Regions from separate parts of the Pseudomonas sp. LBUM1641 genome, predicted to be linked through region 3. Evidence: riboswitches for the same ligand, from Rfam matches in the RefSeq annotation. Region 3 holds a riboswitch; each other region holds the start of a gene.

Region 1 (9,674 bases), 280 kb from region 3:
CAGGCTTTTCGATGCGGTCGTGTTCCCGCAGGTGGCGGCGCAGGGTTTTCCATAATTGCAGCGCGCCACGCTGGGTGCAGCGCGGTCCGGTGCACAGGAACACGTGGCGGGCGTGGTCAGGCACACGGGACCAGTCCGGATGAGTTTCCACGGGCGTACTCATCAGAAGCGATACGTGTAGCGTACTTCGGAGGTGAACGGCCGCCCGAGGTTGTCGACGTTGCTGGCGCGGCTGGTGACGTAGTCGCGGTCGAACAGGTTCTCTACCAGCAGGCTGACCCGGTGTTGGTGGGCGTTGTCGAGATAGCGATAGGCGTCGGCATCCACCACGGTGTAGTTACCGTACTCGACCTTTTTCGAGCTGACGATATCGCCGATGTAACGCACGGCGGTACCGACGCCCCACAGGCGGTCCACCGATTCATAGCCGACCCGCGAGCGGGCGAAGAAGCCGGGAATATCGTTGAGGGTGACACCGGCGCGGGACTCGGTGAGGTTGCGTGTCATGTCGGCTTGCACGCTCCATTGTTCGTTGAGTTGCAGCTTGGCGTCGGCCTCGAAACCGCGCATCTGGATCTGCCCCTGGCCGTTGACCCACTGGATATCGTCCTGGGTGATCAGGTCGGTGATCTTGCGTTTGAACAGCGTCACGCTGGCGCTGAAGTCCCGCGCCAGCAGACTGCCCTTGTAGTCGAGGCCCAGTTCGGCGTTGCGGCTCTTCTCCGGCTTGAGGTTGCGGTTGCCTTTCTCATCGTCTTCGTTGACGAACAGTTGCTCGGCATTCGGCAGTTTGTAGGCGGTGCCGTATTGGCCGCGCAGGGCCCAGTTGTCGTTGAGGTCATAAAGCGAAGTGAGCATGCCGACGGTGGCGCTGTCACCGCCGCTCATGGCTTCGTGACGTACACCGATGCTCGGGTGCCAGTTCGGCAGGGCTTCGATATTCGGGCGCAGTTGGGTGTACAGCGCGTGGGCCTGGGCCTTGTTGTCATCGATGATCAATACATCGTCCTGGCCCTTGAACCACTGGTTGTCGGAACCGAATACCAGCACATGCTCACCGGGCAACACGGCCTTGCCTTCGGCCTGCACACCCCAGTCGGTGAAGCCCCAGTAGTCGTTGTGGTTGATGACCTTGGTGCCGCCGCCTTCGACATTGTTGAGGCGGGTATAGCGCGTGTCCCAATCGTTGATATGCCCTTTGACGAAGTAGCTCAGGCGGTCGTTGAAGGTTTGCTCAAAGGTCGCCGTGGCGATCTGCTGCACGCGGTCGTTGGTGGTCTTGTGGTTGTCCACAGGGCGGGCGAAATCGAGGTTGGCGTCGGCGTATTGGTAAAACAGTTCCAGGCGCGTGTCATCGCCAAACGACTGGATCGCCTTGGTGCCGAAGGTAGTGACTTCGTAGGAGCGCTTTTTGTCGGTGACGTTTTTCATGTCGCGGTTGCGAAACGGCTGGTAGCCCTCGGAGACGTTGCGGCTGACGTAGGCCAGCAAGCCGAGGTCGCCAAACCCGTTGTTGAAAATCTTCTCGACCCGGGCATCGCCGGTGGTGCCGCCGAAGGTGTCGGCGCCCAGGTTCACTTCACCGGAAGCCACACGGGTTTGCGGGCTTCGGGTGACGATATTGATCACCCCCGACACCGCCTGGGTGCCGAACAGCAGGCTCTGGCCACCCTTGAGCACTTCGATACGCTCAATGGCGTTGGCGGGCAGGGTGTCCAGGTACAGGCCGCCGTACAGGCGGTTGTTCAGGCGCACGCCGTCCAGCAGGATCAGCGTGTCGTCGTTGCGCCCGCCCAACAGGGAGTAGGTGCCGTAGTCGAACGGGCCATTCTTGGGCGCCACGTACAGGCCGGGGATGAACATCTGCATCACGCGCGAGACATCGGCGGCGGGGCCGGCGCGCTCAATCTGTTCGCGGGTGACGATCTCTACCTTGCTGCCGTACTGGGCCATGTCGGCCACGGTGGTGGACTCCACCGACGGTGCGGAAACGTTGAGTTGCTTGAGTTCCAGGGTGTTGTCGTCGGCCAGCAGCAGGGGGCTGAACAGGCAGCCGAACAACAGGCCGGGCACGGGAGTCTTGAAAGGTCGAATCATAGTCTTCTCGGAAAAGTATCTTTCGCGAAAAGCACGCACGAGTAGGCACCGAGCACACGCCAATACCGGCCCATGCCCGCCCACCGCAGGATTTTGCCAAACAGAATTCCAGGCCGGTCTCCGGGCTCACGCGTATGGATACCTTCACCTTCCCATGGCGCGCAGGCCACAGTGGTGTGTCGAAGGGATCACGCGTCTACCGTTGCGGGGGCAGCACCGGACTGGCTCGAAAAGAGCGGCACCGGTTTCCCGTTTCACCCCATGCACGGCGGCATGAGGCACCTGAAACAGGCCGGCATCTGAACATTCGAAAGACCGTTCGTCAACTTGGCGGGGGCTTTTCCCGTGACCACATAGGAAGCGACTGACGGATATTGCTAGAAATTTCCCACAGGAGTACAAATGTACTCCATGACGAACCTAACGCCCCGCCGTACCGCCATCCTGACCTTTATCCGCGACCGTATCGCGCAGCAAGGCCAGTCTCCCAGCCTCGCCGAGATCGCCGAGGCGTTCGGCTTTGCCTCCCGCAGCGTGGCGCGCAAGCATGTGCTGGCGCTGACCGAGGGCGGCTTTATCGAGGTCAACCCCAACCAGGCGCGCGGCATTCGCCTGCTCAATCAGCCGGCGCGGCCGGAGCTGCTGGACATCCCGGTACTCGGCCGGGTAGCTGCCGGCTTGCCCATCGGCGCCGACGCTGAAGTGCACAACCGCCTGCTGCTCGACCCGTCCATGTTCGCGAAAACCCCGGATTACCTGTTGCGGGTGCAGGGCGATTCGATGATCGAAGACGGCATCCTTGATGGCGACCTGGTGGGTGTACGCCGCAGCGCCGAGGCCTTGAACGGGCAGATTGTGGTGGCGCGCCTGGACGGTGAAGTCACCATCAAGCGTTTCGAACACGTCGGCGAGCGCGTGCGCTTGCTGCCGCGCAACCCCGCTTATCAACCCATCGTGGTGCGCCCCGATCAGGACCTGGCCATCGAAGGGGTGTTCTGCGGTTTGGTGAGGCAAGGCTGATGGGCGCCGTCGTTGCACTGGACTCGCTGTTCAATGGCGGCCGGGTCTGGAAAGGCCGGCCCGCCGCGCCGCCTGCCAGCATCCATCCCACCGGGCTTGCGGCCCTGGATGCAGTGCTGCCCAGCGGTGGCTGGCCGGAAGCGGCGTTGAGCGAAATCCTGATGGCGAAGGAGGGCGTGGGCGAGTTGCAACTGGTGTGGCCGACCCTGGCGCGATTGTCGGCGGCCGGCGAGCGCATCGTGCTGGTGGCACCGCCTTATACGCCGTACCCCCACGCCTGGCAAAACGCCGGGGTGGATGTGCGCCAGCTTTCCGTGATCCAGGCCGATGAACGTGACGCCCTGTGGGCCGTGGAGCAATGCCTGCGTTCCGGCAGTTGTGGCGCGGTGCTGTGCTGGCCGCGCAAGGCCGATGACCGGGCCTTGCGCCGCTTGCAGGTGGCGGCGGAAACCGGCCAGACCCTGGCCTTCGCCTGGCGCTCCTTGAGCGAGGCCATCAACCCGTCACCGGCCGCCTTGCGCCTGGCGGTGGAGGCGAGCCCTGCGCAAGTGCGGGTGCTCAAGTGCCGGGGCGGCCTGGCCCATCCCGCGCCCATTGCGCTTGGGCACTGAGGTTGGCATGCGCTGGGTGTGTATTGTCTTCCCGCAATTGGCGCTGGACGGGGTGCTGCGTCTGCGCCCCGAACCGGATCAGCCATTGGCCCTGTTGGCCGGCACGCCGCAACGACGGGTGCTGCAAACCGTCAATGAGGCCGCTCGCAAACTCGGCCTGCGCCCCGGCCAATCCCTGACGGCGGCCCATGCCTTGACCAAGGCTTTTACCTGCGCCGAATACGACCCGGCGCAGATCGAATACTGGCAGCAATTTCTCGCCGCCTGGGCCTACCGTTTCAGCTCCCAGGTCAGCGTGTATTACCCACGGGCGTTACTGTTTGAGATCGAGTCGAGCCTGGGCCTGTTCGGGCCCTGGCCGTTGCTCGAAGCGCGCTTGCGCAAGGAACTGACCGACCTCGGGTTTCGTCATCGCATCGTCGCCGCGCCGAACCCGGCGGCGGCACGGATTCTGGCGAATGCCTACGACTGCCTGGCCGTGGCCGACGAGCACAGCCTGCAACAAGCCTTGGCACCGATCCCCATCGACCGAGCCGGCCTCGACCCGCAAGCCGCCACCGCACTGTCGCGCATGGGCCTGCGCACCCTGGCCCAGGTGCAGGCATTGCCCCGGCATACCCTGGCCCGGCGTTTCGACGCGGCGTTGCTCAAACACCTCGATGCATTGTGCGGGCAACGGCCCCTGGCCCTGGCGTTCTACCAACCGCCGGACCAGTTCGATGTGCGCATCGAGCTGAATTTTGATGTGCTGTCCCACCAGGCCTTGCTGTTTCCCCTGCGCCGTTTGACCGGCGATTTATCGGCGTTCCTGTGTGGCCGCGACAGTGGCGTGCAGCGCTTTGACCTGCACCTGGAACACGCCGCAGAACCCGACACCGTCATCAAAGTCGGCCTGCTCAGCGCCGAGCGTGACGCAGCGATGCTGTTTGAACTGGCCCGCGGCCGCCTGGAGCAGGTGCAAGTCACCTCGCCGGTGCGTGGCTTTCGCTTGGTGGCTCAGGACCTGCCGGTGTTTGTGCCCCAGCGCCAGGACCTGTTCGACGAGCGCCCGCAACAAACCCTGCCCTGGGAACAACTGCGCGAACGCCTGCGGGCGCGGCTCGGAGACGAGGCGGTGCAAGGCCTGCGCTTTCACGCCGACCACCGCCCCGAATGCGCCTGGCAACCCGGTGCTGATCTTCGCCCGTGCTCACCCTCAAACAACGTGCAACGCCCCGGCTGGTTGCTGCATGAACCGACGCCCCTGGCCGAGCAAGGTCTACACATCCTGATGGGCCCGGAGCGCATCGAATCCGGCTGGTGGGATGGTGCCGATGTGCGCCGCGATTACTACCTGGTGCGCACCCGCGCCGGCCAACAGGGTTGGGCCTACCGCACCGTGGGCGAAAGCGGTGCGCTGTGGCTGCAAGGCTGGTTCGCATGAAGTACGCGGAGCTGCATTGCTTGTCCAACTTCAGTTTTCAAAGAGGCGCCTCCAGTGCCCGCGAACTGTTCGAGCGGGCCAAGCAGCAGGGCTACGCAGCGCTGGCGATCACCGATGAGTGCACCTTGTCGGGCATCGTGCGCGCCTGGCAGGCGGCCAAGAAAGTCGAGTTGCCGCTGATTATCGGCAGCGAGATGCGCCTCGAAAACGGCCCCAAGCTGGTATTGCTGGTGGAGAACCTGGAGGGCTATCAGCACCTGTGCCGACTGATCACCATCGCCCGCCGCCGTGCGGAAAAAGGTCACTACCGCCTGCTGCAGGAAGACTTCACATCCGTGCAAGGTTTGCTGGCGTTATGGATCGTCGAAGACACCGACACCCAGGCTCACATCCAATGGCTGCGCAGCACGTTTACCGATCGCCTGTGGCTGGCCGTGGAGCTGCATTGCGGCCAGAACGATGCCCGCCATCTTGAGCAACGCCTCAACCTTGCCGCCAGCCTGCACCTGCCGGCGGTGGCCTGCGGCGATGTGCATATGCATGTGCGTGGTCGCCGTGCCCTGCAAGACACCATGACTGCAATCCGTCATCACGTCCCGGTGGCCGAAGCCGGTGCGCGCCTGCACCCCAATGGCGAACGGCACTTGCGCAGCCTCGATGCACTGGCCGCGCTGTACCCGGCGCACTTGCTGGAAGAGTCCCTGAATATTGCCCGGCGTTGCACCTTCGACCTCGGCCAGTTGCGCTATCAATACCCGAGGGAACTGGTGCCCGAAGGGCAAACGCCTGAGAGCTGGTTGCGCACCTTGACCGAAGAGGGCATTGCCCAGCGTTGGCCGCACGGCGTGGACGCCAAGACCCTTGGGCAGATCAATGATGAGCTGAAGCTGATCACCGAGCTGGGCTACGAAAGCTACTTCCTCACCGTGCACGACATTGTGCGCTTCGCCCGCAGCCGTTCGATCCTGTGCCAGGGCCGTGGCTCGGCGGCCAACTCGGCAGTGTGTTTTGCCCTGGGCATCACCGAGATCAACCCGAGCCTGATGAACATGTTGTTCGAGCGCTTCCTGTCCCGGGAACGCAACGAGCCGCCGGACATCGACGTGGACTTCGAACATGAACGCCGCGAAGAAGTGCTGCAATACGTGTTCCAACGCTACGGCCGCACCCGCGCCGCATTGACGGCGGTGGTCAGCAGTTACCACGGCGCGGGTGCGGTGCGCGACGTGGCCAAGGCCCTCGGGTTGCCGCCGGATCAGGTCAACGCCCTGGCCGACTGTTGCGGGCGCTGGAGTGATGAGGCGCCGCCCCTGGAGCGTTTGCGCGAAGGTGGCTTCGACCCCGACAGCCCGGTGCTGCGCCGGGTGCTGACCTTGACCCAACAACTGATCGGCTTCCCCCGGCACCTGTCCCAACACCCCGGCGGTTTCGTGATTTCCGAACACCCGCTGGACACTCTGGTGCCGGTAGAAAATGCGGCCATGGCCGATCGCACCATTATCCAGTGGGACAAGGACGACCTCGACGCCGTGGGCCTGCTCAAGGTGGATATCCTCGCGCTGGGCATGCTCAGTGCGATTCGCCGCTGCTTCGACCTGCTGCGCCGCCATCGCAATCAGGACCTCAGCCTGGCCACGGTGCCCAAGGAAGACGCGGCGACCTACGCGATGATCAGCAAGGCCGACACCATTGGTGTGTTCCAGATTGAATCGCGGGCGCAGATGTCGATGTTGCCAAGGCTCAAACCACAGACCTTTTATGACCTAGTGATTGAGGTCGCCATCGTGCGGCCCGGGCCGATCCAGGGCGGCATGGTGCATCCGTACCTGCGGCGGCGGAACAAGGAGGAAGAAACTACCTACCCATCGCCGGAACTCAAGGCCGTGCTGGAGCGCACCCTGGGCATCCCGCTGTTCCAGGAACAAGTCATGCAGATCGCCATGGTCGCCGCCGATTACGGCCCTGGCGAAGCCGACCAGTTGCGCCGCTCCATGGCCGCCTGGAAACGCCACGGCGGTCTCGAGCCTCACCAGCAACGCCTGCGCACCGGCATGCTGAAAAACGGCTACAGCGAAGCCTTCGCCGCGCAGATCTTCGAGCAGATCAAGGGCTTTGGCAGCTACGGCTTTCCCGAGTCCCACGCCGCCAGTTTCGCCTTGCTGACCTACGCCAGTTGCTGGCTCAAATGCCATGAGCCGGCAGCGTTTGCCTGCGCGCTGATCAACAGTTGGCCCATGGGTTTCTACAGCCCGGACCAGATCCTGCAGGACGCCCGTCGCCATCATTTGCAGATCCGCCCGGTGGATGTGCAAGCCAGCGACTGGGACTGCAGCCTTGAACCGATCGAAGGCCAGCAGCCGGCGATTCGCATGGGCTTGCGGATGATCTCCGGGTTTCGCGAAGAGGATGGCCGGCGCATCGAAACGGCGCGTCAGGCACGGGCGTTTTTCGACATTGCCGACCTGGGCGAGCGCGCTCGATTGGACACTCGCGCCCAGGAACTGCTGGCGGATGCTGGAGCCTTGCGCGGCCTGGCCGGGCATCGGCACCGGGCGCGCTGGGAGGTGGCCGGGGTGCAGAAGCAACTGGGGCTGTTTGCCGGTGTGGCCAGCCCCGAAGAAGCGGTGGTGGAACTGCCGCAACCGACAGTGGGCGAAGACCTCTATGCCGACTACGCCAGCGTCGGCACCACCCTGGGTCCACATCCATTGGCACTGTTGCGCGATGAACTGCGCGCACGACGCTGCCGCAGTTCCAGGGAATTGCTGCTGGTTGAGCATGGGCGCAACGTCAGCGTCGCCGGCCTGGTCACCGGTCGACAACGCCCGGGCACGGCCAGCGGCGTCACCTTCGTTACCCTGGAAGATGAGTTCGGCAATATCAACGTGGTGGTCTGGCGCGATCTGGCCGAGCGCCAACGCCAGGCGCTGGTGGGTTCGCGGTTGCTTAAAGTGGATGGGCGCTGGGAGGCAGTGGGGGAGGTTCGGCACCTGATCGCCGGGCGCCTGACCGACCTGACCCCGTTGCTGTCGGGCATCAGTGTGCGCAGCCGGGATTTTCGCTGAGCCGGCTCTTGCTCCTTCGTACCGGCATAAGCAATATGCGATGAAACCAACCGCCGCTGTCGGGCTCAAAGTTTTCATAGCCGCCCACCTTTTATCTTTTGCAGAGCCGACTGATGCAGTTTTTATCCGATACCCATGGCTGTGATGGCTGGGCTGGGGAAATGGCCCAGAGGATTCGCGCATTCGATTGGTCCGGCACCGACCTCGGCCCGATTGGTGCCTGGCCCTCCAGCCTGACCAGTGCCGTGCAGATGATGCTGGCATCGCCCATCCCGATGGTCATGCTGTGGGGACGGGCGGGTTACATGATCTACAACGACAGCTATTCGGTGTTTGCCGGCGGTCGCCACCCGTATCTGTTGGGGGCGCCGGTAGAACTGGGCTGGCCGGAAGTCGCCGACTTCAACCGCAATGTGGTCGACACCTGCCTGGCCGGCGGCACCTTGTCCTATCGCAACTTGCCCCTGGAGCTGTTGCGCGACGGCCGCCCGGAACAAGTCTGGATGGACCTGTATTACAGCCCCGTGGCCGGTGACGACCAGCAACCGGCCGGGGTCCTGGCGATTGTGGTGGAGACCACCGAACATGTGATCTCCGAGCGCTTGCGCCAGGAACTCACCCACAACCTGGAACAACGTGTCGCCGCCGAAGTGCAAGCCCGTTCCTCCGCCGAAGAACAGTTGCGCCAATCGCAGAAGCTCGAAGCCATCGGCGGCCTGACCGGCGGCGTGGCCCACGACTTCAATAACCTGCTGCAAGTGGTCTCCGGCAACCTGCACCTGCTGGCCCGGCATGAGCCGGACAACCCCCAGGTACAGCGCCGGGTCAGCGCCGCCATCGCGGCAGTGGAACGCGGGGCCAAGCTGACCTCGCAACTGCTGGCGTTTGCCCGTCGCCAGCCGCTGTCGCCAGCGGTGTACAACCCACTGCGCATCTATGAAGGCCTGGGTGAGTTGCTGCAGCGGGCGCTGGGAGAAACCATCCAAGTTGATGTGCAACTGCCCCAGGATCCCTGGTGCATTAACGTCGACCGCAACCAACTGGAAAACGCCTTGCTCAACCTGGCGATCAACGCCCGGGACGCCATGAAAGGCGAGGGCGTGATTCGGATCACCGGCGAAAACATCATCCTCAACCCCCCGGATTGCGCTGGCAAAAGCATCAACCCCGGTGAATACGTGCGCCTGGCCGTCGCCGACAGCGGCGCCGGCATGTCACCGACGATCCTGGCACGGGCCTTCGAACCGTTTTTCACCACCAAGCCGAATGGGCACGGTACCGGCCTGGGCCTGAGCATGGTGTTCGGGTTCGTGCGCCAAAGTGGCGGGCATGTGGAGGTCGAGAGCGTGGAGGGCAGCGGCACCGTGGTGCAGATGTATTTCCCCCGCAGCCTCCGGCCGGAAAGCCAGGAAGCACCTGTTGCCCTTACGCCACAGCACTGCGGCGGCCAGGAGACCA
Region 2 (9,674 bases), 2.3 Mb from region 3:
CCAAACATTCTCATACAACATGTCACTCAGTGGCCGTGGTTCGGTCCAGCCTTCGAGCTGCAACATCGGTGCCGGGTAGAACTCGGTCACCGGGCCCAGGCACAACACCGCCAACGGCTTGGCGCCGGGCGGCAGGCCCAGCAGGTCGGCCAGGGCCTGGGGCTCGAACAGCGAGACCCAGCCCATGCCCAGCCCTTCGACGCGGGCTGCCAGCCATAGATTCTGGATCGCGCAGGACAACGAGGCCATGTCCATTTCCGGCAAGGTGCGGCGCCCGAAAATATGCCGTTCGCGATCGTCCATCAACGCCGCCACCAGTACTTCGGCGCAGTCGTTGATGCCTTCGACCTTGAGCTTCATGAACTGGTCGGAGCGCTCGCCGAGGGCTTCGGCGGTGCGTACGCGTTCTTCTTCCACCAACTGCTGGATCTGGCCGCGCAGGTTGCGGTCGCTGATGCGGATAAAACGCCAGGGCTGCATCAAGCCGACGCTCGGCGCCTGGTGGGCGGCTTGCAGCAGGCGGTGGAGCAATTCAGGTGCGACGGTGCCGCCGCTGAAGTGGCGCATGTCGCGGCGTTCGGCGATGGCGCGGTAGACGGCTTCGCGGTCGGCTTCCGGAAAGGCGTTGTCAGTCATGGCCTCATCGCGGGCAAGCCCGCTCCCACAGTAGATTGCGTTTCAACTCGGTCAACTGTGGGAGCTGGCTTGCCTGCGATGGCGGTCTCAAGGCTTGGCGCAAACAGGGCAGCCACCGCTGTCGGGTTGGACGGGAAGTAAAAGTGCACGTAGGAAGCCGTCATCCGGCCCTGACGATAAACCGCCTCGGCGCCGCGCCCGCCATTCGGGCTCAGGCCGCGGGCAATCGGCTGCCATTCGGTGCTGGTCAACGAGTGATGATAAGTGTGGCCACGCAGCAGGCCTTCGGGCAGTTCGACATTTTGCAGGGCCAGTGCCGCCAGACGTTTCTGCATCACGGCATCACCCTGGAGCAGGCCCACCAGTTCGGCACGGGTGCCGTCGACATCGGTGAGCGAGTCCAGCAGATAGAGCATGCCACCGCATTCGGCCAGCAGCGGCTTGCCGGCAGCGTGATGGGCGCGAATGGCGTCCAGCATCGGGGTATTTTCCGACAGCGCCTGGTGATGCAGTTCCGGGTAACCGCCCGGCAGGTAGAGGCTGTCGGCTTCGGGCAACACGCGGTCACGAATAGGCGAGAAGAAGCACAGTTCGGCGCCCATCGCCCGCAGCAGGTCGAGGCTCGCGCCGTAGGTAAAGGCGAAGGCTTCGTCGCGGGCCACGGCAATGCGCACGCCGGCCAGCAACGGTTGGGTCTCGATCACCTCGGGTGCGGCGAATTCCACCGGCGGTGGCAGCGCTACCTCGCAACTGCTGCCCAAGGCTTGGGCGGCGGCGTCGAGGCGCAGATCAAGGTCGTTCAGTTCGCTGGCCTGCACCAGGCCAAGGTGGCGGCTGGGCAACTCGATGCCGGTTTCCCGGGACAGCGCGCCATACCAGCGCAGGCCTTCGGTAAGGCTGCCTTCGAGCAATTGCGCATGGCGCAGCGTACCAACACGGTTGGCCAGCACGCCGGCAAACGGCAGGTCCGGCTGGTAGCGCGCCAGGCCCAATGCCAGGGCGCCGAAGGTCTGGGCCATGGCCGTGCCGTCGATCACCGCCAGTACCGGCACGCCAAAGTGCCGCGCCAGGTCGGCGCTGGACGGCGTGCCGTCGAACAGGCCCATCACGCCTTCGATCAGGATCAGGTCGGCTTCCCCCGCCGCTTCCCACAGCAACCGGCGACTTTCCTGCTCGCCCACCATCCACATGTCCAATTGATAGACCGGCGCACCACTGGCGCGCTCGTGGATCATCGGGTCGAGAAAGTCCGGGCCGCATTTGAACACCCGCACCTTGCGCCCCAGGTTGCGGTGCAAACGGGCCAGCGCGGCGGTGACGGTGGTTTTGCCCTGGCCGGACGCCGGTGCGGCGATCAGGACAGCAGGACAGTGACGGGGCTGATTCAAAGTTCGATGCCTTTCTGCGCCTTGATACCGGCCTGGAAGGCGTGCTTGAGCATGCCCATTTCAGTCACGGTGTCGGCCATTTCGATCAATTCGGGTTTGGCGCCACGGCCGGTCACCAGCACGTGCTGCATGGGCGGGCGGGCCTGCAGGTCGCTGAGCACCTGGTCCAGGTCGAGGTAGCCGTGCTTGAGGGCGATGTTCAGCTCGTCCAGCACCACCAGGCCAATGGCCGGGTTCTGCAGCATTTCCCGGGAGACCGCCCAGGCGGCTTCGGCGGCCACGATGTCGCGCGCACGGTCCTGGGTTTCCCAGGTAAAACCTTCGCCCATCACGTGGAAGCGCACCTGCTCGGGGAAACGCCGGAAGAACATTTCTTCACCGGTGCTGTTGCGGCCCTTGATGAACTGCACCACACCGCACTGCATGCCGTGGCCCATGGCCCGGGCCAGCATGCCGAAAGCGGAGCTGCTCTTGCCCTTGCCATTGCCGGTGAGCACCAGCAGCAACCCGCACTCGTTCGGTGAATTGGCAATGCGCTCATCAATCACGGCTTTTTTGCGCAGCATGCGCGCCAGGTGGCGTTCGTCACGATCGGGGGATTCAGTCATGGCAGCTCTCCGTTGGCGCTGGACAAAAACGGCGGGCAGGAAAAAGACACATACAGACAGCCAAGCATCGCCCACCGTGATGCTGTTGGATGGATCAGGCCGGTCTCCGGGCTCATGAGTGGCATTGGATGCCGAGGGTGCGCCTTCCCATATCGCGGGCGATACAGTGGCTTAAGGCACCGTCTTGACTCATTTACCGTTGCGGGGGCAGCGCCGGGATCGTGGCGGCACTGTAGAAAAATGCGCTCACTCACCGGCTCCCCTGTTTCACTCAGTCGGCGCGTACGCCACAGAGCACCTGAAACAAGCCGCGAAGGTTAGTGGGTTGGGGGTGGAGCGTCAATTAAAGCCGGACATGCGCGTGAACCATCGGGCCGCTGTGCGCCTCTACCACTACAGGTATTAAGGAGAAAACCATGCACAAGACCCGACTTGCCCTACTGATCATGGTCGCCGGCACCCTTGCCGCCTGTGGTGAAAGCTCTACCCTTCAGGTGTCCGACGGCACCGGGCCCTCGCCCAAACTACCCGAGCCGAATAAAACCCTGATCCCCACGGTGAATATCGCCACGGCCATCGGCTGGCCCGAAGGCGCCAAGCCGACTCCCGCGGCGGGTACTCAGGTGGCAGCGTTTGCCGAAGGCCTGGATCACCCGCGCTGGCTGTACGTGCTGCCCAATGGCGACGTGCTGGTGGCGGAAACCAACGCGCCGCCCAAGCCGGATGATGCCAAGGGCATTCGTGGCTGGGTGATGGAGAAAGTCATGGGGCGTGCCGGGGCCGGCGTGCCGAGCCCGAACCGCATCACCCTGTTGCGGGACGCCGACCACGACGGTGTGGCCGAAACCCGCACGGTGTTCCTGGAGAACCTGAACTCGCCGTTCGGCATGACCCTGGTGGGCAACGACCTGTATGTCGCCGATTCAGACAAATTACTGCGCTTCCCTTATCAGCCAGGGGAAACCTCGATCAAGGACGCCGGCACCACCGTCACCGACTTACCGGGCGGCAGCATTAACCATCACTGGACCAAGAACGTGATCGCCAGCAAAGACGGCAGCAAGCTGTACGTCAGCGTGGGCTCCAACAGCAACGTCGGGGAAAACGGCCTGGAAGCCGAACAAGGCCGGGCCGCGATCTGGGAAGTAGACCGCGCCACCGGCCAGCACCGCATCTTCGCCTCCGGCCTGCGCAACCCCAACGGCATGGCCTGGGAGCCGCAAAGCGGCGCGCTATGGACGGCGGTCAACGAGCGCGATGAAATCGGCAGCGATTTGGTGCCGGACTACATCACCTCGGTCAAGGATGGCGCCTTCTACGGTTGGCCATTCAGTTACTACGGGCAGCACGTGGATGTGCGGGTCACACCGCAGAACCTGGACTTGGTGGCCAAGGCGATTGCACCGGATTATGCAGTAGGCCCGCACACCGCCTCGCTCGGGCTGACCTTTGCCGACGGCAGCAAGTTACCCGCTCAATTCAGCAATGGCGCGTTTATCGGCCAACATGGTTCGTGGAACCGCAAGCCTCACAGTGGCTACAAGGTCATCTTTGTGCCGTTTGAGGCCGGCAAGCCCAAAGGCCAGCCGGTGGATGTGCTGACCGGGTTCCTCAACAGCGATGAGAAAGCCATGGGCCGTCCGGTCGGCGTGGTGATCGACAAGCAGGGGGATTTGTTGGTGGCAGACGATGTGGGGAACAAAGTGTGGCGGGTGTCGGCGGCTAAATAGCCGACCCTGAAAAGCACTGTGGGAGCCTTAGGCTCCCACAGTTGTTTTGGCTTACGGGTTTCGTGCCAGGCGATCGGCCGGCAACACGCGCTTGGCGCTCAGGTAGGCATTCTGCCAATAGGCCTTGGACAGCGTGTCCAGCTTCACCGTGCCGCCGGTTTGCGGCGCATGCACAAAACGCCCTTCACCCACGTAGATCCCGGCGTGGCTGACTTGCGAGCCGCCACCGGTGGCGAAGAAGATCAGGTCGCCGGTTTGCAGGTTGTTTTCGCTCACGTCCTGGGCGCGCATCACGATCAGCTCGCGGGTGGTACGCGGCAGGGAGATACCCGCGGCATCACGGTAGACGAAACCGATCAAGCCACTGCAATCAAACCCCGAGTCCGGCGTGTTGCCGCCCCAACGATAAGGCGTGCCGACCAGGCCCAGCGCACGAAAGAGCACGTCTTCGGCCGCAGGCGAGAAATTTTGGGTAGCGTAGGTATTGAACACCGGCTTGGGCTTGACGGCCACGGGAGCAGGCGGAGGACGACTTGCGCAGGCGCTGAGCAGCGCGGCGCAAACGAGAAGAATTAGGCGGGCCGAGGTCGACATGGGCAGAACAATCCTGATCTGGATGCGGCTTTCGCTGCCGAACGTTGAAAAACAGAACGCGCAAGCAAAGCTCGCGCGATCGATTTACAACAATGTCCAGGGATTCTAGCGCTTACACGTCAAACTTCAAGTATCACTTTAACTTTACTTGCTGGCGGTAACGGTAGTCGGGGCCATCGCCAGGGCGCGCTTGGCTTCGATGAAGGTTTTGCTCCAGTAGCTGTCACCCAGGTTGTCGACTCGCACACCACCGCTGCGGCGGCTGCTGGAGTGGATAAACTGGTTGTCGCCCAGGTAGATACCGGCGTGGCTGACACGACCGCGACCAGCCGTACTAAAGAAAAGCAGATCACCGGGCTTGAGGTTGTTCCGCGCGACCAACGGTGCATCCACGTTGATCATTTCGCGGGTGGAGCGCGGCAGATTCATGCCGGCTTCCTCACGGAACAGGTAGCCGATGAAACCGCTGCAGTCGAAACCGGCTTCAGAGGTACCGCCGAAACGGTAACGGGTACCGATCAGGGACATGCCACGTTCGAGAATGCTGTCGGCCAGAACTGGAAGCTGGTAAGGCTTGCTGCCGGCGAAGTCGGCGAGTTCTTTTTCGGTTGCGATCTCTTCTTCGTAAACAGTAGAAGATTGGGATGCAACGAATTTTGCCTGGGACTGCTGTGCTGGTTTTTGCTGCTCAGCCACGTTTTGAGTGTGGGTGGCGCAACCAAACAACAGGGTAACGAGTGCGAGAGGCACGAGGGGTGCGAAGCGATTTAGCATGGGCACGACCGTGGCTGATGTGTAAAGAAGCCGAGACTATGCCCTCTATCACATCGATTTGCAAATTCAATCGTGATCTATGTGACTTCTTGTTTGGACTATGACATCTAAGCCCTTAACACCCCATTCAACCCATTTGCGTGGCCAAAACAGCCCAAACGCGGGTTTTCTGACGCCTGGAATTTGCCGGAAGCCCCCGATTTTAAAGGGCTGGCTACCAGCCCAGGGTTTCTTTAAGGAAGGGAATCGTCAGCTTGCGCTGGGCCTGCAAGGAGGCCTGGTCGAGCTGTTCAAGCAAGTCGAACAGTGCACTCATGCTGCGGGTGCCGCGAGTGAGGATAAAATGCCCGACCTCGTCGGTCAGGTGCAGCCCGCGGCGGGACGCACGCAGTTGCAGGGCACGCAATTTGTCCTCGTCGGACAACGGGCGCATCTGGAAGATCAGCGCCAGGGTCAGCCGCGACTTCAAGTCGGCCAGCTTCACCGGCAACTCACGTGGCGAGGTGGACGCGGCAATCAACAAACGCCGGCCGCTGTCACGCAAGCGGTTGAACAGATGGAACAGCGCCTCTTCCCAATCCGCCCGCCCCGCTACCGCGTGCAAGTCGTCCAGACAAACCAGTTCGTATTGCTCGAGGTTGTCGAGGATCTCGATACCACGGTCCAGCAGATCCGCCAGCGGCAAGTAAACTGCCGGCTCACCCATCTGCTCGAAGCGCAGGCAAGCGGCCTGTAACAAGTGGGTACGCCCCACGCCATGCTTGCCCCAGAGGTAGATCAGGCTTTCGGTCCACCCGGCGTCGGCTTCGCAGAGCCGCTCGACATAGCCGAGTGCAGCGGCATTGGCGCCTGGGTAGTAATTGATAAAGGTAGCGTCGTCACGCAGACGCACACCTAGGGGCAGCTGAATCGGTTTCATGCTGACTGAACGGCTCCAATCGAACCGTTAGTGACCTCTGTGTAAAGTTTGCAAAGTTTATACCCGTGACGCCGGGCGCACAATGCAGCAGACCACAAGCAAAATCAAAGGTTTGCGTTAACTTGTTGGATTTGGTGAAGATTGTTTGACGCAATGGCGAAACGCCAGAGCCGATAAACGACAAACCCGGCCTTGAGCCGGGTTTGTGATGCTGCGGTTATAACTCCGGATCCTCGACCCCGGCGTACATGTCCGAGTCCTTGTACAGGTCGTGCACATGGCGCACCAGCACCATGATCACCGCCGCCACCGGCAGCGCCAGGAGGATGCCGGTGAAGCCGAACAGCTCGCCGCCCGCCAGAATCGCGAAGATCACTGCCACTGGGTGCAGACCGATCCGGTCACCCACCAGCAACGGCGTCAGCACCATGCCTTCCAGGGCCTGGCCGACCATAAACACCGCGACAATCCCGAGCATCGGGTACAGGTCGCCGTGGAACTGGAACAGCCCGGCCACCAGCGCCGCACCAATACCGATCACAAAGCCCATGTATGGCACGATGGCCGCCAGGCCGGCGATCAGGCCGATCAACAACCCCAGCTCCAGGCCGATAGCCATCAGCCCCGCCGCATAGATGCCCCCCAGCGCCAGCATCACCAGCAACTGGCCACGGACGAAGGCGCCGAGCACCTCATGGCATTCCCCGGCCAGGGAGACGATGCGCTCTTCGCGGTCGCGCGGCAGCAGGCCGCGGATTTTGGCCATCATGATGTCCCAATCCCGCAACAGGTAGAACGCCACTACCGGAATCAGCACCAGGTTGGTCAGCCAACCAATCAACGCCAGACTCGAAGCCGTCGCCTGGCTCAACACCACGCCGACGATGTCAGTGGTCTGACCCATGTGCTCGCTGATGGCGGCCTTGACTTTGTCAAACTTCCAGAACCCGTCTGCCAGCCCCAGCTTGGCCTGCGCCCACGGCATGGCCGTGTGTTGCAGCCAGTCGAGCATCTGTGGCGCCAGCTCATAGAGTTTGAACAATTGCTTGGCCAGCATCGGCACCAGCACCAGCACCAACGCCGTGATGATCAAGGTGAACAACGCAAACACCGCCACCACGCCCCAGGTACGTGACAGGCCGATCTTTTCCAGGCGATCCACCACGGGATCGAACAGGTAAGCCAGCAGTAACGCGACCAGGAACGGCGTCAGGATCGAATGCAGCAGGAACACAAAAACGCACAGCAGGACAATCCCGCCAAGCCACACCCAACGACGCGTATCCGCCATAAACCCTTCCCTCTGTTATTTGCTTCCTGCTTCTATATAAGAAGGAAGAACGCTTACCAATGAAAACGTAGCTGCGGCGTCGGCTCGACCGGCGCCGGTTGCGAGCCTTCCACCACCGGCTGCGGAGCCGGCGCTTCACCCGCGGGGATTTCCTGCAACTTGGCCAGGCTCAACTGGGTGCGCAACTGCTCGGGGCTGCCATTCACACGATAGACGATGCGACTGCCATCCACCCGTACCGGCTGGGCACCAAACGGCTCCAGCAGATGGCCCAGGGCGGCGTAATGCTCCAGGTTCATGCCCTGCACTTCGAGCAACTGATCGCTGGTGGCAGCGCCGGCCTTGACCGCAAAGCGTGGTGCCAGGCGCTCGCTGACAGCCAGCAGCACGGCGTCGGCCAGCGCAGCGGTGTCAGTACCGGTGGCGGTGCCCTGCTCGCTTTTATCGCCCAACCACAGGCGCCATTTAGCCGACCATTGGCCGCCGTCTTCGCGGGCATGCACCGCCAGCAAGGCGTCGGCGCCGTAACGTTCGGACGCGGCACGCAGCGGCGTGGCGTCGGGGCTTTCAAGATTCGGGGCAGTGGCGACGATTTGTTCGTCCAGGTCACCCAGCGGCAGGCGCAAAGGCAAACCACGGTGCTGGGCCGCGCGACGCAGCGGTTGGGCGACGGACTGGCCATCACCCACCAGGCTGCTGCCTTCGACGGAGTCGTTCAGCCACCAACCGAGGATCGACGGCCGGTTGCTGCCCCACAGCGCCAAGCCCGCCCCACGCAAGGCGCGGTCGGTACTGACGGGATCGAAATCCACTTGCAGGCTTTCCGGCGGGCCGGCGTCGTAGCCGTATTGGCTGATGATCTGTTGCGGGTCCTTGCGAATCGCCGCCAGGCCCGGGCCATCGGCGGCCTTGGCGTCGCCGGTCAGGCGGATCACCAGGGTTTGCAGGGCACGCTGGGTCGCCTGGTCACGCTCCTGGGGAGATTGGCTGCTGACTGGCTCCAGCACTTGATAGAGGCCATTGAGGGTTTCGGCATGACTCGCCAGGCTGACCAACGACAAGCAGCCCACAAAAAAATATTTACTCAGACCCATGAAAGAAGATTCCCGAACGACAAATAAGCGGTTGGAACAGACCGCGTGAACACTGTTGAGCAAGGCTGTGACCACAGCGACCGGCAAAACATTCACAGGGCCTCGGTAAGTTTTTGTACTGTCATAACGATAGCGAGTTAAAGGCTATACCTTAATACGGCCCGTGACCGACTCGATTAGCGATTTTTTTAACAGCTATTGCCCCTGCCCGTCGGCCCGAGGATGGCCGCTGCCCCTCAAGCCTGATAAAATCGCGCGCCTTCGCAGACCGTCAATGGCAGGCCATGCTGAAACGTCAGGTTTCGGTATTCCCGCCGCATTCGGTCGTTACCCCTGAATCCCCCCTAAAGGCCTGGATCATGAGCAAGCAACCCTCCCTGAGCTACAAGGACGCCGGTGTAGACATCGACGCCGGTGAAGCATTGGTCGAACGCATCAAGAGCGTCGCCAAGCGCACTGCGCGCCCCGAAGTCATGGGCGGCCTGGGCGGTTTTGGCGCCCTCTGCGAGATCCCGGCCGGCTACAAGCAGCCTGTATTGGTCTCCGGCACCGACGGTGTGGGCACCAAGCTGCGCCTGGCACTGAACCTGAACAAGCACGACAGCATCGGCATCGACCTGGTTGCCATGTGCGTGAACGA
Region 3 (9,674 bases):
ATGCCGTCGCTGGCGGCAGGCCCAGCTTGAACGCTGCACTGCTCGACGGACACGCGCGCGCCGTCGGCATCCACCACCGCCACTTCCACCGGGCGCCGGGTTTTGCGGTCGACCAACTGCAGGCTTTCACCTTCGGTAGCGAAGTGGCGATTGCCCCAGCCGATGAACGCCATGATCACTACCCGGAAATCCTCGCCGACCGGCGTCGGCACGTACTCGAAACGTGGCGGCCGCTCGCTGTATTGGCGGCGCTCCAGCAGCCCCGCTTCCACCAGGCTGTTGAGCCGGCGCGTGAGCATGTTCGGGGCAATCTCCAGGCTTTGGGAGAACTCGTCAAAGCGCCGCAAGCCTTGCAGCGCGTCGCGCATGATCAGGATGCTCCACCACTCGCCTACCCTTTCCACTCCACGGGCTACCGGGCATTCGGCGTTCACCAGCGACTTACGTTGCATTGCAGTTCCTCTGTGGGGCGGCCCCGGAAATTTAAGCTATCGAATGTTACTTTCATAATGATAGCTTCGTCCATGCAGTGCTACCAACCTGAAATTTGCGGAGCTAAGCGATCATGAGTAAGCGAATTGTTGTGACCGGCATGGGCGCAGTGACCCCGCTGGGAACCGGCGTGGAACAGACCTGGAAACGTTTGTTGGCAGGTGAATCCGGGATCCGCAGGCTGCCCGAGGCATTGGTCGGCGACCTGGCAATCAGCATCGGCGGCCAGGTGTTGGACCGCAACCAGGACCCTGAAGCCGGCTTTGACCCGGACACTGTCATCCCGGCGAAAGAACAGCGCAAGATGGACCGATTTATCGTGTTTGCCCTGGCCGCCGCCCAGGAAGCCCTGGCGCAGGCCGGCTGGCGTCCGCAAACGGCAGCGCAGCAGGAACGTACCGCGACCATTATCGCTTCCGGCGTGGGGGGGTTCCCGGCGATTGCAGAAGCCGTGCGCACCGCTGACAGCAAAGGGCCACGGCGCCTGTCGCCGTTCACGATTCCGTCATTCCTCGGCAATATGGCGGCCGGGCATGTGTCGATCCAGCATCAACTGAAAGGCCCGCTGGGCTCGCCTGTCACCGCGTGCGCCGCCGGCGTACAGGCCATTGGTGATGCCGCTCGGATGATCCGCGCTGGCGAAATCGACATCGCCGTGTGTGGCGGCGCTGAAGCCTGCATCCACCGGGTCAGCCTCGGCGGTTTCGCGGCGGCGCGTGCGCTGTCCAGCGATTACAACGACACGCCGGCACTGGCTTCGCGCCCGTTCGATCAAGGCCGCGATGGGTTTGTGATGGGCGAAGGTGCCGGGCTGTTGGTCATCGAGGAGCTGGAACATGCGCTGGCTCGCGGCGCCACGCCCATCGCGGAACTGGTGGGCTATGGCACCAGTGCTGATGCGTATCACATGACATCGGGACCGGAAGATGGCTCAGGTGCGCGCCGGGCGATGGAGATCGCGATTGCGCAAGCAGGGATCAGCGCCGCACAGATCCAGCACTTGAACGCCCATGCCACGTCGACCCCCGTAGGTGACAACGGCGAGCTGGCGGCGATCAATACGCTGTTCGGTGCAAATGCCAGCGTCGCGATCAGCGCCACCAAGTCGGCGACCGGCCATCTGTTGGGCGCCGCGGGCGGGATCGAGGCGATCTTCACTGTGCTCGCCCTGCGCGACCAGATTGCCCCGGCCACCCTCAACCTGGACAACCCGGACCCCGCTGCCGAAGGGCTGGATATGGTCCGAGGCCAAGCCCGGCCGTTACCGATTGAATACGCGATATCCAATGGATTTGGCTTTGGTGGCGTGAATGCCAGTGTGTTGTTCAAACGCTGGGGTTAACGCGGCGATTTGACGCCCATCGCCCGCCCATGCTCTCCTACACATCTTGTTTCGGGTGCCCTTCACAGGGTGAAACGGGAAACCGGTGAGTCATGTTCCTTTACTCAAGGGCGTGACGAGTCCGGTGCTGCCCCCGCAACGGTAAGCGAGTGAAGCGTCAAATCCACTGTGCCTCCAGGGCATGGGAAGGTGATGCTTTCAAGGCCCAGGCCCCTCGCAAGCCCGGAGACCGGCCCGAAAAAATCAGATAACAAACCCGCGGTGGGCGGGCGCTGTTCAGAACCCTGCGTGCCTGGCTCGCGGGGTTTTCATGCGCTCGTGCACCCTGAACCCTGAAGGGACGCGCCATGTCGATCATCAGCAGCACCGCCTCTACCGCCAGCACCACTGCCACCCTGAGCCAACGCCTGACCGCCGCCATCGGCGCGTCGATCCTCGGCGCGTGCCTGGTGTATTTCGCCGGTTTCTCGCACATCGAAGCGGTGCACAACGCCGCCCACGATACCCGCCACAGCGCCGCGTTCCCGTGCCACTGAGACCTGCCGACATGATCAAGCGTATTGCCAAAACCGCAGGTTTCACCGGTCTTCTGGCCGCCTTGCTGCTGACCTTGCTGCAAAGCTTCTGGGTTGCCCCACTGATTCTGCAGGCGGAAACCTTCGAAAAGGCCCCCGTGGCCACCGAAGTGCATGAGCATACCGGCGCTGCGGCCCACAGCCACGACGCCGAAGCCTGGGAGCCGGAAGATGGCTGGCAGCGTGTGCTGTCGACCACGGGCGGTAACCTGGTGGTTGCCGTGGGTTTTGCCCTGATGCTTGCCGGCCTGTACACCTTGCGTGCACCGACCCGCACGGCCCAAGGCCTGCTGTGGGGCCTGGCCGGTTACGCCACCTTTGTGTTGGCGCCGACCCTGGGCTTGCCGCCTGAATTGCCGGGCACTGCGGCTGCAGACCTGGCGCAACGGCAAATCTGGTGGATCGGCACCGCCGGCTCCACCGCTGCCGGTATCGCGCTGATCGTATTCGGTCGCAACTGGCTGCTGAAAGTCCTGGGCGTGGCGATCCTGGCGGTGCCTCATGTGATTGGCGCACCACAGCCGGAAGTCCACTCGATGCTGGCGCCGGAAGCCCTGGAAGCTCAGTTCAAGATTGCCTCGCAGTTGACCAACGTTGCCTTCTGGCTGGCGCTGGGGCTGATCAGTGCCTGGTTGTTTCGCCGTAACCGTGATGGTCAGTATTCGGCATGATCCTGGCGGTTGGCCTGGGGTGCCAGCGGGGGTGTTCTGTCGACGCCCTGCTTGACCTGTTCAATGCCGCCCTCGCCGAGGGTGGCATTGAGCGCCAGCGCATCACTGCGCTGGCCAGTATTGATCGCAAAGAGGATGAGCCGGGGCTGCTGGAATTGGCCCTGGCGCTGAAGCTGCCGCTGACGTTTTTCAGTGCGGGGCAACTGGTGTCTTATGAAGGTCAATTGAGCCATAAATCAGAAACTGTTTTTGCGCACACCGGCTGCTATGGCATCGCTGAAAGTGCCGCCTTGGCCCTGGCAGAACACCTGTCCCAACGCCCTGCTACTCTGCTGATCGCCCGCAAAAAAACCGCCCAGGCCACCTTTGCATTGGCTTGCGCCGGCTGAATTCCCGATAATCGTCAGCTTTGATCATGAGCAATCTTCATCTGGAGGGCTGCTCGCGTGCTTTTTTCACAGGAATGAATCCATGACTGTCTTTTTCATCGGCGCCGGTCCAGGTGACCCGGAACTGATCACCGTCAAGGGGCAGCGGCTGATTCGCAGTTGCCCGGTGATCATCTATGCGGGTTCGCTGGTGCCAGCGGCGGTGCTTGAGGGGCATCAGGCGGAGCTGGTGGTTAACAGTGCGGAGCTGCATCTGGAGCAGATCATTGGGTTGATCAAGACGGCCCATGAGAAAGGCCAGGATGTGGCGCGGGTGCATTCCGGGGATCCGAGTTTGTACGGGGCGATTGGGGAGCAGATTCGGCTGTTGCGGGAGCTGGGGATTGGGTTTCAGATCATTCCCGGGGTTACGGCGGTGGCGGCGTGTGCGGCGTTGTTGGAGGCTGAGCTGACGTTGCCGGACATCGCGCAGAGTGTGATTTTGACGCGGTATGCGGATAAGACGGCGATGCCTGAGGGTGAGGCGTTCAGTAGTTTGGCGCAGCATGGGACGACCATGGCGATTCATCTGGGGGTGAATCATCTGGAGAAGATCGTGGCTGAGTTGGTGCCTCACTATGGGGAGGATTGTCCGATTGCGGTGGTGCATCGGGCGACCTGGCCGGATCAGGATTGGGCCATTGGTACGCTGGCGGATATTGCCGGGAAAGTGGCGGCCAAGGGGTTTCGGCGTACGGCGTTGATTGTGGTGGGTCGGGTTTTGGCCAGTGACAGTTTTAGTGAGTCGTCGTTGTATCGCGCGGGGCATGCGCATTTGTATCGGCCCTGAGGGGGTTGGTGGGCATATCCGTTATTTTTGTAACGGCCGCCTATGGTTCCGCTCTTACAGCGGCTCACTTTTGAACAGCGCAAAAGTAAGCAAAACGCTCTTGCCCCACCACTCGGCACCTCGCTTGGGCTCGGTGTGCCCTCACTCCGGCAGCACGAAGCGGGCCACCGCGACGGGGCGTCCCTGCCCCGTCGCGGCTAAACCGGCGTCCTGCCGGTTTACCCGCTCCGTACTGCCTGCGTTCGGCCAGCGTGGTTTAACGGGGCGCCTAAGATCAAGATCAAAAGCAGATCAACAGCACAGCGGCCTACAGGCCGGCTTGAGTGTGGTGAAGCAACAGCAACAGCAGAATCAAAAGCTAAAGCGGGCACGGTCCAAATGTGGGAGCGGGCTTGCTCGCGAAGGTCGTTAACGATGATGTGGGCATCCTGATTCAACGCGGCGGTCTCAGGTTTTCGCGAGCAAGCTCGCTCCTACAGGAAAGCAGCTTTGTTTTTGCTTTTAACACTCAAGCCGGCCGGTAGGCCTCTGTGCTCTTGCTTTTGATCTGCTTTTGATCTTGATCTGCGGGCCCCGTCAACCACGATGGCCGCAAGCAGGCACGGTGGAGCGGGTAAATCGGCAGGGAAGCCGATTTAGCCGCGCCGGGCCATGGATGGCCCGTCGCGGCGGCCCGCGGAGCCGAGCCGGAGTGCGGGCATGCCGAGCCTAAGCGAGGCACCGAGTGGTGGGGCAAAGACCTTTTGGTTACTTTTGGCTGGGCCGGCATTCCGGGCGTTTGCCAAAAGTGACCCGCTGTAAGAGCGGAACCATAAGCAGCCGTTACCGCAGCAACGGATATGTACACAATGCAACTAACCTAAAACCTCACAAACACCACGCAACCCACTGAATAAAAAGCAAAAAAAACGGCGCTCACGAGGCGCCGTTTTTCCACATCCGCAGCGAACACCCTTAGTAGTAGGCGTTTTCTTTCTGCGTATGGTCAGTCACATCCCGCACACCCTTGAGCTCCGGAACCCGCTCAAGCAGCGTACGCTCAATACCCTCACGCAAGGTCACGTCCGCCTGGCCACAGCCCTGGCAACCGCCACCAAACTTCAACACAGCAATACCATCATCAACCACATCAATCAGGCTCACCTGACCACCGTGGCTGGCCAGCCCGGGATTAATCTCGGTCTGCAGGTAATAGTTGATGCGCTCGTTAATCGGGCTATCCGCATTAACGTTCGGCACCTTGGCGTTCGGCGCCTTGATGGTCAGTTGGCCACCCATGCGATCAGTGGCGTAATCAACCACCGCATCGTCAAGGAACGCTTCGCTGAACGCATCGATATACGCCGTGAAGCTTTTCAGCCCCAACGCCGTATCTTCAGGTTTTTCTTCTCCCGGCTTGCAGTAGGCAATGCACGTCTCTGCGTACTGGGTGCCGGGCTGGGTGATAAAGACGCGGATCCCGATGCCCGGGGTGTTCTGCTTCGACAGCAGATCAGCCAGGTAATCGTGGGCGGCGTCGGTAATGGTTATGGCGGTCATGGAAACTCCTCGCAGGCTTGCCGGCAGTTTACGCCAAATTATTACCGAGGTACAAAGTCCTAGTATTTTTGTCGGGAAAGCATCAACCGTTCGTCGCGATCAAACCAGCCTTTGAGCCGACGATAACTGCCCTTTTCCAACCAGTGATAGCTGGCCAGCGACCCAAGGGCGATCAGCACCACACACATACCGAGCATCACGTAGGCGTTAACCCCGTAACGCTGGGCGACAAAACCACCGGCCGACAGCACCAGCACGTGCATCAAATAGACCGAGTAGGAACAATCCCCCATCACCTTGAGCAGTCGGCTGCGCTCGAAATAGCGCTCCATCGAAATACAGGCCACCACCAGCACCGCGCTCGGCAAGCCCCAGGTCAGGGCCCGTGGCGATGCCGGCCAGTGATAAATCGCCAGCAACACGCCGGCAATACCCGCCAGCGGCAGCCACAGGCCGGGGCGAATCCAGCCCTTGCGGTACAGCATGCCGATGCCAATCCCCAGCAAGAACTCGTACACGATGTCCGAACGATAGAAATCGCTGATCCAGCCAAACGACGTCCACGCTTGGCACACCGCGAACAACAACGCGCCCACCACCAGCACCCGCCACTGCCGGCGAAACAGCAGCGCCCAGGCAAACAGCACGTAGAAGAGCATTTCGTAGTTCAGGGTCCAGCCGACATTCAAGGTCGGGTACACGCCATAACCACCGGGATTTTCGGAAGGTATAAACAGCAATGACATCAACACATGAGCGGCATCGACGCTCTGGTCCGGCAACACCGGCCGGGCAAACACCACCAGCAGCGCCATCAGCACCGTGTAGAACCAGTACGCCGGGACGATCCGCAGCAGGCGATACAGCAGGAATCGCCAGGGCGGCAGCTGTTTGTTCTCGGTGGAGAGGAAGATCACCAGGCCGCTGATGACGAAGAACACGTCCACGCCCGCCGCGCCCTTGTCGACAAACAGGTGCCCCAGCGCCGAGTCGGCCTGGAAGCCAAAGAAAATCTGCATGAAGTGATGACCCACCACGGTCCAGGCCGCCAGGGCGCGCAGTGCCTGTACTGAAATCAACATCGTCGACCCGCTCTCCCAACCATCGACACCGATTATTCAGGTGCCTCTGGCTTGGGACAGCCGTCGACGGTCAAAGGTCGATCAAAGATTCTCGTAGCGGTTCATGTCCAGAACGCCCTCTTCCAGCGGCGTGGTTTCGTGGAGGTACTGCGACAGGTCGTGGAAGTACTGCCAGAACTGCGGATGGCTGCGGCGAATGCCCCAACGGTCGACAATCTTCTCGAAGCGATTGGCGTCCTTGGCATTCTCCATGGCGGCGACAAACTCCGGTACCTGCTGCGCCGGAATGTTGAACATGAAGTTCGGATAGCTGCTCAGCACCCCGGGATAGAGGGTCACGGTGTCCAGGCCGGGCTGATAGCGATAAGCCTCACCGAGCATGAAGGCCACGTTGCTGTGGGCGCGGTTGCGCAGCAGGCTGTAGATCTCACGTTTGCCGCTGCGGGTTTCGATGCGCAGCATGGTCGCTTCCGGCAACTGGTCGATCACCTTGAGCCCCGCCGCCGGGCGATTGGTCAGGCGGCTCAGGGCCTGTTCGGCGTCCTGCAGCGCCGAGTCGATGCCGGGACGCGAGCAATAAGCGCTGATGCAACGGTTAATCGGGTCCGGGCTGGCGTTCAGGTCGCCGTAACGGACCAGCAACTGGTTGGCGAAGTCGCGCTTGGGGTCTTTTTCATCGAGGGTCAGGCCAGTGGGCTTGTCATCGTCAATGGCTTCATAGTCCATCCACAGCTTGACCTTGCCGCTGTTCTGGTACCAATCGTCGAGGAAATCATCCCGCGAGTCCGCCGGCATCAAACGCAGGAAGTTCTGCTCGGCGCCGTTGCGGATCAGGTCGAAATACAAGCGCGTCTGGGCCTGATGGGAGACGTTGCCGAATACATCGAAATTCACCGCCAGCTGGTAATAGGTGCGCTCCAGCAGCGGGTAGTCGAACAGCCACATCGTTTGCGGCACTTCGCCGATCAAGCCCTTGGTCACCGAGGCGCTGTCGAAGTGGCGGAAGATGCTCAGCAAGGCGTTATCGTTGCCCGCCCACAGGGACGCCCAGCTCGGCGGTGGCAGGTCGGCATAGCTGTCTCGGCGCAGCGCTTCGTATTCGTTGCGCTTGTCACGGTATTTAAGCCACAGGCTGAGCACGCTGCCCACATCGTCAATCTGCCCCGGCATCGCCAGCAACGGCGTGGCCTGGCCGCGGTAGCGGGCATCGGTGATGTACAGGTCGTGGTCAGGGTCCTGGAACAGGGTCCAGAAGTTGTCGCGGATTACGTCCGTGGCGATTTGGCCCCGGCATACCGGCCCACGAATGAAGGTGCGTACGAAGTATTCGGCGTTATCCAGCATGAACTGGTAGCGCGCCTTGACCGGAATCGCCTCGAAAGTCTCGAACGGGTTGGCCCGCCGGCCCGGCCCGTAGCCCGGCAAGGCGTTCACCTGCCAGTCATCGGTGTAGAACAGCGACTTGATGCGGGCCATTTTTTCGGCGCTGAACGGGTAGCTGATGTGGGTTTTGTGCACGATCACACCCTGCACCGGCCACAGGCGGTAGTACACCTGGGTGCCCGGGTCGTCGTTGGGGCGACGGGTGTTTATCAGGTCGATCGGCTGCCCGCTCGGGGTGCGCGAACGCACCCACTGGAAGAAATGCCCCGGCTCGCCACCTTGAAAGTAGATGTGGGCGAGGAACAGGTGCTCGAACAACCAGCGCGCCACCAGGCTTTCCCGGGCGCCGGGCTGGTTGAACAGGTTTTCCCATTGCTGCACTTGCAGGGCTTCCTTGGCACTCGGGGCCAGGCCTTGTTCGTCGATCGGTGCACCCGAGGCCAGCCAGCGCTGCAAGGTTTGGTACTGCTGGTCGGTCAGGCCGGTGACCGCCAGGGGCATGCCTTCCTTGGGATGACTACCTGCGTAGGCGTTGAACTCCCCCGGCATCGGGCAGGTGTTTTCGCGGTTCAGGCCCAGCACGATGTCGTCAGGCAGCTTGGCATTGGGCTGCAACGGTGCGTTATGCCCCAACTCCAGCATGCGCGCCATCAGTGCGGCCTGGCTGCCCTGGGCGTCCAGTACCGAGTAGAAACCCTTCTGCTGCCACGCGGCCTTGCCGAAGGCGTCATAGAACAAACGGGTGGGCTGGCTGGCCTGGCTGCGTTCGCCGTCGTACACCGGCACTTTGGTCGCGCCACGTGCGGCGCCTTCAGCACTGCCGAGGTTTAGCTGGCAGGCCGAGTCATAGCAGGCGTGGCAGGCCACACACTTCTCGGTGAAGATCGGCTGAATATCACGGGTATAAGAGATCGCCGGAGCGGGACCTTCTGCCTGTGCGGTAATAGCGACCAGCGCAAAAACGGCGCTGACGATGAGGCGAAGTGACATGTTCCCGGTCCCGGTTCGATGCGTACGGTGAAAAACCTGGCGATTCTACCGATGTAACATCCCCGACAACATGAGCGATATTCATGCAAACCCGGCACATGCTCTAAAGGCGCACAGGTTTGTTATGATCTTCGCCCTCCGTAATACCTGACCAGAGTAGTCCCATGCCCGATCGTAGCGCTCGTCTGCAAGCCCTCCACCAAGCCCTCAAGGAACGCATCCTGATCCTCGACGGCGGCATGGGCACGATGATCCAGAGCTATAAGCTGGAAGAGCAGGACTACCGTGGCAAACGCTTCGCCGACTGGCCGAGCGACGTCAAGGGCAATAACGACCTGCTGGTGATCACCCGTCCGGACGTGATCGGCGGCATCGAAAAAGC

What was found. A riboswitch is a leader RNA that binds a small molecule or an ion and turns the genes downstream of it on or off. The one in region 3 is predicted to bind cobalamin.
Region 1: it holds a riboswitch for cobalamin, as region 3 does, so the genes downstream of both, ACA046_RS20060 (TonB-dependent receptor plug domain-containing protein) here and ACA046_RS18680 (CbtB domain-containing protein) in region 3, are expected to answer to the same signal.
Region 2: it holds a riboswitch for cobalamin, as region 3 does, so the genes downstream of both, cobO (cob(I)yrinic acid a,c-diamide adenosyltransferase) here and ACA046_RS18680 (CbtB domain-containing protein) in region 3, are expected to answer to the same signal.

Annotation. Positions count from the first base shown of each region.
Region 1 is NZ_CP166815.1:4,348,035-4,357,708, reverse strand. Features, by position in the region: gene ACA046_RS20065 ((2Fe-2S) ferredoxin domain-containing protein) at 1-151, opposite strand, end outside; gene ACA046_RS20060 (TonB-dependent receptor plug domain-containing protein) at 163-2,097, opposite strand; cobalamin riboswitch at 2,192-2,398, opposite strand; gene lexA (transcriptional repressor LexA) at 2,500-3,117, shown strand; gene imuA (translesion DNA synthesis-associated protein ImuA) at 3,117-3,728, shown strand; gene ACA046_RS20045 (Y-family DNA polymerase) at 3,736-5,151, shown strand; gene ACA046_RS20040 (error-prone DNA polymerase) at 5,127-8,216, shown strand; gene ACA046_RS20035 (ATP-binding protein) at 8,330-9,674, shown strand, end outside.
Region 2 is NZ_CP166815.1:1,736,340-1,746,013, reverse strand. Features, by position in the region: gene bluB (5,6-dimethylbenzimidazole synthase) at 1-636, opposite strand, end outside; gene ACA046_RS08015 (cobyrinic acid a,c-diamide synthase CobB) at 633-2,024, opposite strand; gene cobO (cob(I)yrinic acid a,c-diamide adenosyltransferase) at 2,021-2,632, opposite strand; cobalamin riboswitch at 2,713-2,949, opposite strand; gene ACA046_RS08005 (PQQ-dependent sugar dehydrogenase) at 3,049-4,362, shown strand; gene ACA046_RS08000 (C40 family peptidase) at 4,414-4,956, opposite strand; gene ACA046_RS07995 (C40 family peptidase) at 5,101-5,730, opposite strand; gene hda (DnaA regulatory inactivator Hda) at 5,945-6,649, opposite strand; gene ACA046_RS07985 (AI-2E family transporter) at 6,867-7,940, opposite strand; gene ACA046_RS07980 (DUF2066 domain-containing protein) at 7,994-9,034, opposite strand; gene purM (phosphoribosylformylglycinamidine cyclo-ligase) at 9,394-9,674, shown strand, end outside.
Region 3 is NZ_CP166815.1:4,068,926-4,078,599, forward strand. Features, by position in the region: gene ACA046_RS18670 (winged helix-turn-helix transcriptional regulator) at 1-452, opposite strand, end outside; gene fabF (beta-ketoacyl-ACP synthase II) at 566-1,834, shown strand; cobalamin riboswitch at 1,871-2,086, shown strand; gene ACA046_RS18680 (CbtB domain-containing protein) at 2,182-2,370, shown strand; gene ACA046_RS18685 (CbtA family protein) at 2,382-3,080, shown strand; gene ACA046_RS18690 (cobalamin biosynthesis protein) at 3,077-3,469, shown strand; gene cobM (precorrin-4 C(11)-methyltransferase) at 3,552-4,298, shown strand; gene nfuA (Fe-S biogenesis protein NfuA) at 5,253-5,837, opposite strand; gene ACA046_RS18705 (acyltransferase family protein) at 5,897-6,919, opposite strand; gene ACA046_RS18710 (fatty acid cis/trans isomerase) at 7,001-9,292, opposite strand; gene metH (methionine synthase) at 9,457-9,674, shown strand, end outside.